DNA from 2 places in the Sphingobium sp. ba1 genome. Region 2 is predicted to be linked to the other one. Evidence: riboswitches for the same ligand, from Rfam matches in the RefSeq annotation. Region 2 holds a riboswitch; the other holds the start of a gene.
The links. Region 2 has a riboswitch for cobalamin ahead of IL54_RS00565 (TonB-dependent receptor plug domain-containing protein). Riboswitches for the same ligand answer to the same signal wherever they lie in the genome.
Positions count from the first base shown of each region.

Region 1 (6,130 bases), on a different contig from region 2:
GTTGCTTCATGCAACGATGGACGATCAGGTAACGACAGAAACCTCGATCTCATCGAACCGCTTCCAGCGATAGATCGCGTAACTCGCCAGCCAACAGAACACGAAAAGTCCGATGATGGCGAAGCCCAGACCATTGAAATTTTCGCCCAATTCAATGGCGATCCGCCATGGGGCACCCGTAAGGGCCAGTTTGTCGCCAATCAGGGCCAGCGTTTCGATTCCACCAATGACAATCGCCACGATGGCCGAGATCAGGGTGATTGTGATGTTGTAGTAGAGCTTGCGGATCGGCTTCACGAAGGCCCATTCATAAGCGCCCAGCATCACCACGCCGTCCGCCGTATCGATGAGGGCCATACCGACCGCGAACAGGGCGGGCAGGACCAGGATTGTCCCGATCGACAGGCCATCGGCGGCCTGGCTGGCCGACATGCCCAGAATGGCAACTTCGGTTGCGGTATCGAACCCAAGCCCGAACAGAAACCCCAGCGGGGCCATATGCCAGCTTTTGTTCACAAGGCGGAACATCGGCCTGAACAGTCTGGAAAGCAGACCGCGCCCACCCAATAACAGATCAAGATCGTCCTCGACATAGCTGCCGCCTGCACGAACATGCGCAAAGGTCCGCCAGACAGAGCGCAGGATGACCAGGTTCATGCCGGCGATCGTGAACAGGAAAAGCGCGGAAATCACGGTTGCAATCACGCCGCCGATTTCCTTGAAGGCGCCGAACTGCGACAGCGCGCTGGCCGTCACCGCAATGATGATCGATGCTATGGCAATGATCCCGGAATGCCCGATCGCAAACCAGAAGCCGGCCGAAACCGGGCGCTGACCATCCTGCATCAGTTTGCGCGTCACATTGTCGATGGCCGCAATATGATCGGCATCGACCGCATGGCGCAGGCCAAGCCCCCAGGCAAGCACAGCGGTGCCGAGCATTAACGGCTGCGCATGAAACAGGCTGAATGCCCAGACCCAGACGCCAATGTTGGCGGCGATCAATCCGGCAAACAAGGCACCAATTCGTAGGCGCAGAGACAGGGATGGCAGTGTCTTCGTGAGGGGCATGATTGGCTCGGCGATTAAGGAATGTACAAACGGAGGATGGCGCAGCAGACGTGCTGCAGCGCCGCCCATCAAGGGATTTCGCTAGAAATTGACCTTTGCGCCAATCCTCACGGTTCGAGGCTCGACCACACGACTCAACCGGCCTTCCACCGGAGCACCTGCATCAAAGGCGGGGATGTAGGACTCGTAATAATAGGCGATGTCCTTGTCCCGGCTGTCGAAGATGTTCAGCACTTCTCCAAATATCTCGACCTTCTTGCCCGTCCACGCGGCGCGGGCATTCATGACGGTGCTGCCCCGATCCCGGACACTGTTGTCCTCGACAAGCGGAGAAGGTCCGAGGTGGCGCACCCGAATGCTGGCTTCCCAGGGATCAAGAATGATGGCGGCACCGGCTGAAGCCGCGTTCTCAAATGCATTAGGGATGTGATCGCCATTGTCGAAGCGGGCATGGCTGGCAGTATAGTTTCCATCAAGCGCAAGCCACGGGAACGGCCGCCAGAAGGCGACGATTTCATAGCCATGACACCCACTGGCACCCGACGTTCAACAGCATTGGAATCGCCAATGAAACGAAGCTCGCTGCCGACATGCAGCCACCAGTAAGTCGCGGTTAACGTGACCCCGGAGAATTGAAGGCGTCCCCCCAGTTCCTTGCCGATGCCGCGAACGAGAACCGGAACAGGCGTGCCCCTGTTTACCGCACCCCGAACGTCGTTGGAATGGAATCCACGGACCCAGTTGGCGTAGAGTTCAAGTTGCGGCGTAACCTGATAGGCGATCGAGACCTTAGGTGAGAGAATCGACGCCGAGCCACTGCCTTCTCCCAGCGACGCCGCAACCACATCTCGTGCACGCACGGAATAGTGATAATAGTCCCCGCGAAGACCACCTGTCACACGCAGTCCAGCCAAGAGTTTCCAAGCGACTTCGCCGTAGAGCGCGGAAGACAATTCCCCGACCTGATAGTGCCCGAGAGATTCAAGAAATGTGCGGACAGCCGTTCGATCGACACCAACATTCCCGATGGCATCGTATCTGTTTTCGGTGCCAAGGCTCACAGCCAGACTGTCAGCGATTTCCCAATTTTTTTGAGCGGACAGCCCTAGTACCCAATGCCGGTCGAACTGCTTGATCTGCGCGCTTGTGCCATCCGGATCGGTGTAAGTGGGGTTCGACAACATCGACCAGTCGTAAAACTGGGCATAGACATTGGCGCGCCATGTCGGTTGCTTGACCGCGATGTTAGCCACCTGGCGCGTCGTCTCACCCCGCGCGGAAGGATCTGGAGAGCAGAACACATCCGCACACAACGCCGTGCCGATAATGCGCTCCGGGATTTGCTCGGTAGGGTGCCATGTCGCCCGGTAGGCATGGAGAGATGCCTCCAATGTGCCCGCACCGCTCGGCATGCTATATTTCGCGAAACCCGAGTAATGGCGAAGACGTTCAGTTTCCTGCCACGGTCCGTCGTAGGTCTTGGCCTGAGCGACAAGCGTGAGATCTCCCACGCCCACGTCGTGCACTGTTCCGCCTACGGCGACGCGGCGCCAACCATATGAACCAGCCTCGGCCGATGCCCACGGCCGGTGGTAACCCTTGATGGTCATCATATAGGCTGCTCCCGCCAGAGCGAAATCACCGCCGTCGGCGCGATAGGGCCCTTTACGAAAATCCTCCCGGCCCACGATCTCCGGAATGAGGCCGTTGAGGTCGAGATAGCCGTGACCGTGTCCGTGTGTGCGAAAGTTCATCTGCAGTTCATCGATATAGGTGGTGAAGTCAGACCCATGGTCGAGGTTGAAACCGCGCAGGAAATACTGGTTGGCTTTGCCGCTCCCCGAATGCTGGGCTGCAACCAGCCCGGGCACCGCTTCCAGCAGTTCCGCCACGCGGAGAAGTGGCCGCACGAGGACATCGGCCCCTCCGACGCTTCCCTCGCTGGCTGATCTGGCAGTGCCGATCATGGCCTCACCACGACCGAAAACCACGATGTCGTTGCCCGCCTCGACCGCGTCCGCGCTTGTTTGCGATCCCTTCTCAAAGGGTTCGGCAAAGGCTGGCGTTCCCATACAGATCAGCGCAAGTGCGCTGCTGGTAGTAATGGTCTTGATCACGAAATAGTCCTCCGGCGTCTTGCGACGTGGCCGGGGCATACCCGCGCGAACGGGCGAGCCGCGCGGCGGCCGGACGCCATGGGCGGCCGACGCACGTCTCCGATGCGGCCCCAGCCGCTCATTCGTCGCTCAGACGGAGTTCACCGTGCCGCAGCCATCCTCTGGACCAAGGCAAGAGCGACCAGACGCCGGCAGGTCTCCTGGCTCACGGGTCACAGCTTGATGCACGCCTTCCCAGACCTCGCATGATTTAGCGTCCGGCCCAGTGGCTGCCCCTTCAAAGAGGAGCCATGTACATCGCGCTATCCGCTTACAGTTGCAGAGACAGCCGCGGATTTGGAAGCAAGCTTCCGCACCACATTCCCGATTAAGCCCCTTTTGGGGGCACCGGCGCGATCAATGAAAGCCGAACTTGTCCGCCTCTCAATCCCTCGCCTAACTGAAGTGAACGGAAAAGCCAATAACGCTTGGAGCTGGGATTTAATCAACGATTACTGCATCCCGCGCCACCATTGCCATTGGCACGGCCAGAGCGCGCCAACCGCACGCACTCGCTTTGAATGGCGGGTTTTCCCTGAACCTGTCGTTGGCCATCGGACTCCTGTACGCCCGGAAGTGGTCGCGACCTGTCGATTAGCGGAAGGACCGCACCTAGGAACAAGAAATTGGCAGCTGAACGGCGACAAAGGGTCGGATTTTACGAAGCACACTTGCCCCTCTCTTAATCAAATGGGTGGGATCTGCACGGCCCAGCCTACTAAAATGGCTCGAACTTCATGGCGGCTCACTGATGATTACAGTTTTCCAAGCCGCACCGCACCTACCCCATTTGCCAAACAACATAAAATCAGTGTCGGAATCCGGTCAGTGCCCAAAACAGACTCGAATTGATCGAACGCTTTACGGACCGCGCTATCCATCAAAAAATCAGCTATGCGATTGCCTTGTGCGCGCAGGCTCCCAATCTAGACGTTGATGGCCAGCCTGTTCCCCGACCTGTTTGAGACTCCGAAAATCCCGGGCTTGTCCTATCGGGAAGACCTTATCTCCCGCGATGAAGAGTTGAGGCTGATCGACGGGATCGACGCATCCGCGCTCGAGCCGTTTCGTTTCCAGGGTTGGCTCGGCAAGCGCCTGACCAGTTCCTATGGCTGGCGCTACGACTTCGACGACGCACGCTTCGGACCTACAGATCCCATGCCGGATTGGCTGCTACCTGTGCGTGCAAAAGCCGCTGTCTTTGTCGGCCTTGAGCCCGCCAGCCTAGCCCAGGCGCTCCTCATCCGCTACGATCTTGGTGCCGGCATAGGCTGGCACCGTGATCGCCCGGTCTTCGACCATGTCGTCGGCATTTCGCTGGGCGTGTCGGCCCCCTTGCGTTTTCGGCGGCGCAACGCCAGCGGGTTCGATCGCGTCACCATTCCGCTCGCGCCGCGTTCGGTCTATCACCTTCATGGCGAAGCGCGGTACCAATGGGAACATAGCATAGCCGAAATGGGAGAGACCCGCTGGTCGATCACCTTCCGTACGCTCGCTGAGAAACTGACGGGCCGGAACATGATCAGATAGCTGCCCTCCTTCAATGCGCCATGGTGCCCGCATCGAGAAGCTGGTCCAAGCGCGTCGCAACGTCGAGCCACCGCGCAACACCGGCCTGATCACCCGCCAGCGCCAGCGTTCTTACTCTTTCTGCAATAAAGTCGCTCGTGTTCGCGCCATGCTGCCGTTCGACCGCCAGCGCTTCGGCCCAGCCTGGATCATGCTCGAGAGAATCGAAGCAATGCAGGATCAACGCTCAGCAGTACCACGGCCCAGCGTACCCATCAGGAATAACTATTCGTCTTGACCTCTTGATCTGCAGACTGGGCCGCGGCATCATAGGTCGGCAGGGGGGATTTTGCTGACGGCCCCGCTGTAGGATTATCCTGTCAGGCATAACTGACGCCCCTCTGATTTTTGGGGCGGTCGGAGCGACGGCCCGCCATCGCTTGAGACACACCTAGCTCAATCGCCCCCGGGATTCTCGGGACCGATTCTGTCGGCCTGTTGGCCAAGCTCGCGTGTTACGTCCTCTCCCCATCAATCGATCCCAGACGGATCGCGCTCAACCGCTTCCTATGCCCGACAAGCATCCAGGCGGCTCCCTATCTGTCGCAAAAGACAGCGCATACACGGCGATTCTAAGTGATACTTACAGCACAGAAGCTCCGGGCCTCATCCGCTATTTCAAGCAACGCATGCGGGATGACGAGGACGCCAACGATCTCATGCAGGAAGCATTTGCCAGGCTTGCAGCCCATATGCGTACGAAGATACTCGTTCATCCAGCGTCCTATCTGCAACGCATAGCCCGCAATCTTCTCGTGGATCGAATGCGCAGTGCGAGACGTGCGGCCGCGACCATAGGGCCGACGCTGGATGAACTACCCGAAATCGGCGCTGCCCCGGAGCAAAGCTTCGGAATCGAAAGGCAGGATGTCATGCGTCTCTACAAGGCGGCCGTCGATGGTCTCCCCGACCAGACCCGGCAAGTCTTCCTCATGCATCGGGTAGAGAATCTGACCTATCGAGAAATCGGTGAAAAGCTTAGAATCGCGGTCCCTACCGTTCAATATCATCTGGGCCGCGCACTGGCGCGTATCGCACAAGCTCTGGACGACTGACATGCTCGATGAACAAGAGAAGCGCTCCGCCATGCGCGAAGAAGCCGCATCCTGGTTCGCCGCGATGCAGGGTCCAGATGCCCAAAACCGCGACCAGGAATTCAAGGCATGGCTTGCCGCAGATCCAGACCACCGAATTGCCTACGCGCGGATCGCGGAAGTCTACAGCATAGGAAAGTCGCTGGTGTCGCCGACCAAAGCCGAAGCAGACGCTGCGCCGACGCACTCCCGACATGCGGTGGCTCTTGCTGCGGCGGTCGCTGTGATCCTGCTTTCCTT
Region 1 covers NZ_JPPQ01000069.1:1,975,187-1,981,316, reverse strand. The annotation lists gene IL54_RS12665 (HoxN/HupN/NixA family nickel/cobalt transporter) at 25-1,071, opposite strand; partial or broken gene IL54_RS12660 (TonB-dependent receptor) at 1,153-3,143, opposite strand; cobalamin riboswitch at 3,362-3,595, opposite strand; gene IL54_RS12655 (alpha-ketoglutarate-dependent dioxygenase AlkB) at 4,164-4,757, shown strand; gene IL54_RS12650 (DUF6961 family protein) at 4,768-4,980, opposite strand; gene IL54_RS12645 (RNA polymerase sigma factor) at 5,306-5,851, shown strand; partial or broken gene IL54_RS22285 (FecR family protein) at 5,853-6,130, shown strand, end outside.
Region 1: linked by a shared signal. The riboswitch ahead of IL54_RS12660 (TonB-dependent receptor) and the one ahead of IL54_RS00565 (TonB-dependent receptor plug domain-containing protein) in region 2 are both predicted to bind cobalamin.

Region 2 (6,315 bases):
GGGGACGGGATCATATCAGAAGCTCAGGCGCACGCCGCCATAGGCCGACAGGCCGAGCGTCTGGGTGCCGTAGCTGACCTGATACCATTTATCGAACAGGTTGATGACGCGGCCATAGAGTTCGATCCGGTCGGTGATGCCATAGGAGGCGAGCAGGTCGACCACCGTATAAGCCTCAGTCGCGCCGCCAAAGCCCGACGAGTCGCCATCATGATAGCGGACCCGCGCGGTCATCGATGCGCGTTCGGCCGGGGTCAGGATGACCGATGTGGTGCCGGTATAGCGCGGGCGGCCGCTGTTGACATAGGTGCCGTCCATCTCGCGATCGATTTCATGGTCGGTATAGCCATAGGTCTGGCTGACACCGAGCCAGGGCAGCGGCTGGGCGGTGACGCCGACCTCTATCCCCTCCGCACGGGTGCGGCCGAACTGGCCATAGCCGCCAAAGGGCGGACGGCTGCCGTCGAAGTTGATCTCGTTGGTCTTACGGGTGAAGAAATAGCTGACCTGCGCGGTCAGGCCTTCGGCCAGCGCGAGGTCGAAGCCGACATCGCCGCCCCGGCTGGTTTCGACCTCAAGGTCTGGATTGCCATAAGTGGGGTCGAACAATTGGTAGAGGCCCGGTGCCTTGGCCCCGGTGCCATAGCTGGCGCGCAGCTTGAGCGCGCCGAGCGCATAAGCCAGCGTGCCGCGATAGGTGTCGAACGTGCCGAAGCGGCTATTGTCGTCGACCCGCGCCGCGCCGGTCAGGGTAAGCCCCGCGACCGGCCGCAGCGCGATTTCGGCATAGGCAGAGCGGGTGTTGACGCGGGCGGGGAAGGCACCGGAAAAGCTGGTGATCTGGGTCGTCTTCTCCCGCTCATAATTGCCCCCTGCGGCCAGGCTCACGGGGCCGGTGCCGCCATAGGCGAGGGCCAGCGTCAGTTCGTCCTTGGTGCCGCGGAACAGGTCGCCTTCGGCCCGGTTCCAGGTGCCGAAATAGCGGCGGCGCGCGGCATAGCGGCTGGCCGTCAGGTCGGCGGTGAACTGGCCGTCCAGGCTCTTGTAGCTGGCCTGGCCCGCGGCGGCATAGTCGCGTGTTTTGGCGGTATCGTCGCTGTCGGACGTCGTATTGTCGAGATCGCTAAAGGCATCGAACCAATAGCCGATCGCCTGTAGCGACAGGGTTTCGGTAGCCTGATAGCCGACCCGGCCGCTAAAGCCGTAACGGCGATATTCGTCCTTCTCGGTTGCCGACCCTGCGGGGCTGGCAGTGCGCGGATCGGCGAGCGAGGGGCCGTCATGGCGATAGCCGGTGGCGCTTAGGCGGAAATCGAGCGCGCCGCTCTTGCCCAGCAGCGAAGCGCCGCCGCTGCGCATGCCATAGGAACCGGCTTCGGCCTCGGCATTGACCTGCAGCCCCTCTTCGGTCGCGCGCTGGGTGATGATGTTGATGACGCCGCCGACCGCGTCGGAGCCATAGAGCGAGCTTTGGTTGCCGCGCAGGATTTCGACCCGGTCGATGTCACGGCTGGTCAGATGATCGGCCTGGAACTGGGTGCTGATCGCGCTGGGGTCGCCCAGTTCGATACCGTCGATCAGCCAGAGAATCTCATTATTGTTCGATCCCCGGATGCGGACGCTGGTCAACTGGCCGGGCCGGTCGGACGTCGTCTGCACGCCGGGCGCGTCCTGCAATATGTCTTTGAGGAAGATGATCTGGTTGCGCTGGATATCGGCGCGGGTGATGATCGACACCGCGCTGCCGATTTCGCGCGCTTCGCTGGTGACGCGCGAGGCGGTGACGATGATGGGGGTGCTGTTGCCGCTCAGGTCCGAAATCTGTTCGGGGGCCTGCGCGAAAACGGGGCTGGCAGCGCTGAGCGCCAGCAGGGATATGCCGTATTTAACCATTTATAGTCTCCTCCCGCGCCGAGCGATATCGGGCGGTGGAGCATGTCGATGATAGGCGCATGGCCCGCCGATCGACGGCCGACGCAGGGCGACGAACCGGCGCATATATAGCCCAGCGTCCCACGACGGTTGCGGCCCCGGCCGCCTTCCTGTCGTCGCTCAGACGGAGAGTTACCGTGCCACGGCCATCCCCTGGACCAAGGCAAGAGCGACCAGAACGCCGGCAGGTCTCCTGGCTCACGGGTCATGGCGTCATGTACGACCTTCCCAGACGTTTGACGGTCCAGTGGCTGCTTCCTTCGAAGAGGAAGCTATGTACATCACGCTCACCGCTTACAGTTGCAGGGACAGCTGCGGCTTTGGATGGTGTGACCCATCCGCACCGCCTTCCCTTTTAAGCCTCGATCAAGAGGCACCGGCGCGATCTTGCCCGTTGCGCTCAAGCGAGCGCTACGGACGGCAGCCCGATAGCGGGCGGCACGGCATCATGCAAGGCGGCAATTGCCGCCCCGGCTTCATGCTGTCAGTCGAACAGGCTGGATACCGAACTTTCATCGGCAATGCGCTTGATCGCTTCGCCCAGCAGCGGGGCGATGGGCAGGTGGCGGACCTTCTTGGCGGTATTGACCGCATCGGTGCCCTGGATCGTGTCGGTGATCACCAGTTCCAGCAGGTCGGACGCATCCACGCGCGCGACCGCGCCGCCCGACAGCACGCCATGGCTGACATAGGCGACCACGTCTTCGGCACCCGCCGCCTTGAGCGCGGAGGCCGCGTTGCACAGCGTCCCCGCCGAATCGACGATATCGTCGATCAGGACGCAGAAGCGCCCGGCGACATCGCCGATGATGTTCATCACTTCCGATTCGCCCGCGCGCTCGCGGCGCTTGTCGACGATGGCGAGCGGGGCGTTGTCGAGCCGCTTGGCCAGCGCCCGCGCACGCACCACGCCGCCGACGTCGGGCGACACGACCATCAGGTTGCGATCACCAAAGCGCGCCTGGATATCCGCCGACATGACCGGCGCACCGAACAGATTGTCGGTCGGAATGTCGAAGAAGCCCTGGATCTGGCCCGCATGCAGATCGACCGACAGGACGCGGTCGGCGCCCGCCTTGGTGATCAGATTGGCGACCAGCTTGGCGCTGATCGGGGTGCGGGGGCCGGGCTTCCGATCCTGCCGCGCATAGCCGAAATAGGGGACGACGGCGGTGATTCGCTTGGCCGACGCGCGTTTCAGCGCATCGATCATGATCAACAATTCCATCAGATTGTCGTTGGTGGGATAACTGGTCGATTGCAGCACGAACACATCTTCGCCCCGGACATTTTCGTGGATTTCCACGAACACTTCCTCATCGGCGAAGCGGCGGACGCTGGCGTCGGTCAGGGGAATTTCGATATAGTCGGCGATGGCGGCCGCGAGCGGCTTGTTCGAATTGCCGGTCATGAGCTTCATGGCCAAAACCCCCTGAAATGAAAAGGCGTGACGAATTGATGACGCTGGGTGAAACGCCGCCCCTGTAGCGGCGCGGGGTCGCGGTGGAAAGGCGCTTTTGCGCCAGCCGGAAAAATGCATTAGGGGCCGCGTCCATGACCGACAAACTCGTGATCGCCCTTGCCCAGATGACCCAGTCGGTAGGCGACCTCGCCGCCAATGCCGACGCGATGCTGGAATGGCGGGCGCGGGCGATGGATGCGGACCTGATCGTCTATCCCGAATTGCAGCTGATCGGCTATCCGCCCGAAGATCTGGTATTGAAACCCGCGCTGGTCGAGCGCGCCAATCAGGAACTCGACCGGCTGGCGCAGGCGACCGGCGATGGCGGCCCGGCAATGCTGGTCGGCACCGTGGTCGCGGCGCAGGGCGTATTGTTCAACGTCGTCGCGCTGCTGGAAGGCGGCGCGGTCACCGCCATCCGCCAGAAGCGCGAACTGCCCAATTACGGCACGTTCGATGAAAAGCGCCTGTTCGCGCCCGGCCCGCTGCCCGCGCCCATCGACTTCAAGGGCGTGAAGATCGGCGTGCCGATCTGCGAGGATATCTGGTTTCCCTTCGTCACCGCGCATCTGAAGGCGCAGGGCGCGGACATATTGATCAGCCCCAATGGCAGCCCGTATGAGGTCGACAAGGATGACCGTCGCACCAATGGCGTCGCGGGGACGCGGGTGCGCGAGACCAATCTGCCGCTCGCCTATCTCAACCGCGTCGGCGGGCAGGATGAGCTGGTGTTCGACGGCGCGTCCTTCGTGATGAACGCCGACTTGTCGATCGCGCACCAGCTGCCCGACTGGGACGAAGCACTGGTGCTGACGATATGGGAGAAGCAGGCCGGACAGTGGGTCTGCCTGCCCGGCGATCGCCATGTCCTGGATGACCGGCCGGCCGACATTTACAATGCGATGGTCCTGGGTCTGCGCGATTATGTGAACCGCAACCGTTTTCCCGGCGTCGTGCTGGGCCTGTCGGGCGGGATCGACAGTGCGCTGTCCGCCGCCGTCGCGGTCGATGCGCTGGGCGCCGACCGGGTATGGTGCGTGATGATGCCCTCGCGCTTCACCAGCCAGGACAGCCTGGACGATGCCGTCGCCTGCGCGCGGCTGCTGGGCGTGCGTTACGACAGCATCCCCATCGAACCGGCGGTCGGCGCGTTCGACACGATGCTGGGCGATGTATTCGCCGAGCGGCAACGCGACCTGACCGAAGAGAATATCCAGTCACGCATCCGGGGGCTGACTCTGATGGCGCTGTCCAACAAATTCGGCCACATGCTGCTGACCACCGGCAACAAGAGCGAGATGTCGGTCGGCTATGCCACCATCTATGGCGACATGGCGGGCGGCTATTCGGTGTTGAAGGACGCCTATAAGACGACCGTGTTCGACCTGTGCCGTTGGCGCAACGCGAATGTCCCGACGCTGGGCGAAGACTTTGGTCCCGCTGGCCCGGTGATGCCGGAGCGGGTGATCAGCAAGCCGCCCAGCGCCGAATTGCGCGCCGACCAGCGCGACGATGACAGCCTGCCACCCTATGAAGTGCTGGACCCGATCCTATACGGCCTGGTCGAGGAGGAATTGTCGGTCGAGCAACTGGTGGCGCGCGGCTTCGAGCGCGAGACCGTCGCCCGGATCGAGCGGCTGCTCTATGTCGCCGAATATAAGCGCCGCCAGTCGCCCCCCGGCGTGAAGCTCGGCACCCGCAACTTCGGCCGCGACCGGCGCTATCCGATCACTAATGCGTTTAGAACATGACACCCCAAACTCCGTTCGGGCTGAGCTTGTCGAAGCCTCGTCCTTCTTCTGAAGAAGAACAGCCCTTCGACAGGCTCAGGGCGAACGGGATCAGGACCAGATATCCATGACCGTCATCACCCGTTTCGCGCCGTCCCCGACCGGCCATCTCCATGTCGGCAATATCCGCGCCGCGCTGCATAACTGGCTGTTCGCACAGAAGAGCGGCGGGCAATTCCTGCTGCGGCTGGACGATACCGACCTCGAACGCTCGCGTCCCGAATATGCCGATGCGATCCGCGCCGACCTGCAATGGCTCGGCCTGACCTGGGACGCGGAGGCCAAACAGTCCGAACGGTTCGCGCTCTATGAAAGCCGGTTCGATCAGTTGCGCGCGGCGGGCCATGTCTATCCGGCCTATGAGACGCAGCAGGAACTGGAATTGCGGCGCAAGGTGCTGCTGGGGCGGGGTTTGCCGCCGGTCTATGATCGCGGCGCGCTGAGCCTGACGCCGGAAGAGATCGCGGCCTATGAAGCCGAAGGCCGCCGCCCACATTGGCGCTTCAAGCTGGATCATGATCAGCCGATCGTCTGGACCGACCTCATTCGCGGCGAACAGCGGTTCGACCCCAAATTACTGTCCGATCCAGTGATCCGCCGCGCCGATGGCAGTTGGCTTTATATGCTCCCGTCGGTGATCGATGACATTGACATGGGCGTCACCCACGTCCTGCGCGGCGAAGATCATGTGTCCAACACCGCGACCCAGATCCAGATGTTCGCGGCAATGGGCGCGCCGCTCCCCGCCTTCGCGCATGAAGCGCTGCTGACGGGAGCGGAGGGCAAGCTGTCCAAGCGACTGGGGTCGCTCGGCGTCGCCCATTTCCGCGAACTGGGGCTGGAACCCATGGCGATCGCGTCGCTGCTGGCGCGGCTCGGCAGCAGCCAGTCGGTCGAGCCGTTCGCCGATATGCAGCCGCTGATCGACAGTTTCGATTTCGCCCATTTCGGCCGCGCCCCCGCGCGTTTCGACGAAGCGGAACTGGCGGGGCTGAACCAGAAGATCGTGCATCTCCTGCCCTATGACGCGGTCGCCGCGCGGCTGCCGGGCGGCATGGACGCCCCGGCATGGGACGCCATCCGCCCCAATCTGGAAACAGTGGCGGGCGCAGCCGACTGGTGGCGGATCGT
Region 2 covers NZ_JPPQ01000006.1:86,894-93,208, forward strand. The annotation lists gene IL54_RS00565 (TonB-dependent receptor plug domain-containing protein) at 16-1,893, opposite strand; cobalamin riboswitch at 2,099-2,328, opposite strand; gene IL54_RS00570 (ribose-phosphate pyrophosphokinase) at 2,417-3,352, opposite strand; gene IL54_RS00575 (NAD+ synthase) at 3,487-5,145, shown strand; gene gltX (glutamate--tRNA ligase) at 5,252-6,315, shown strand, end outside.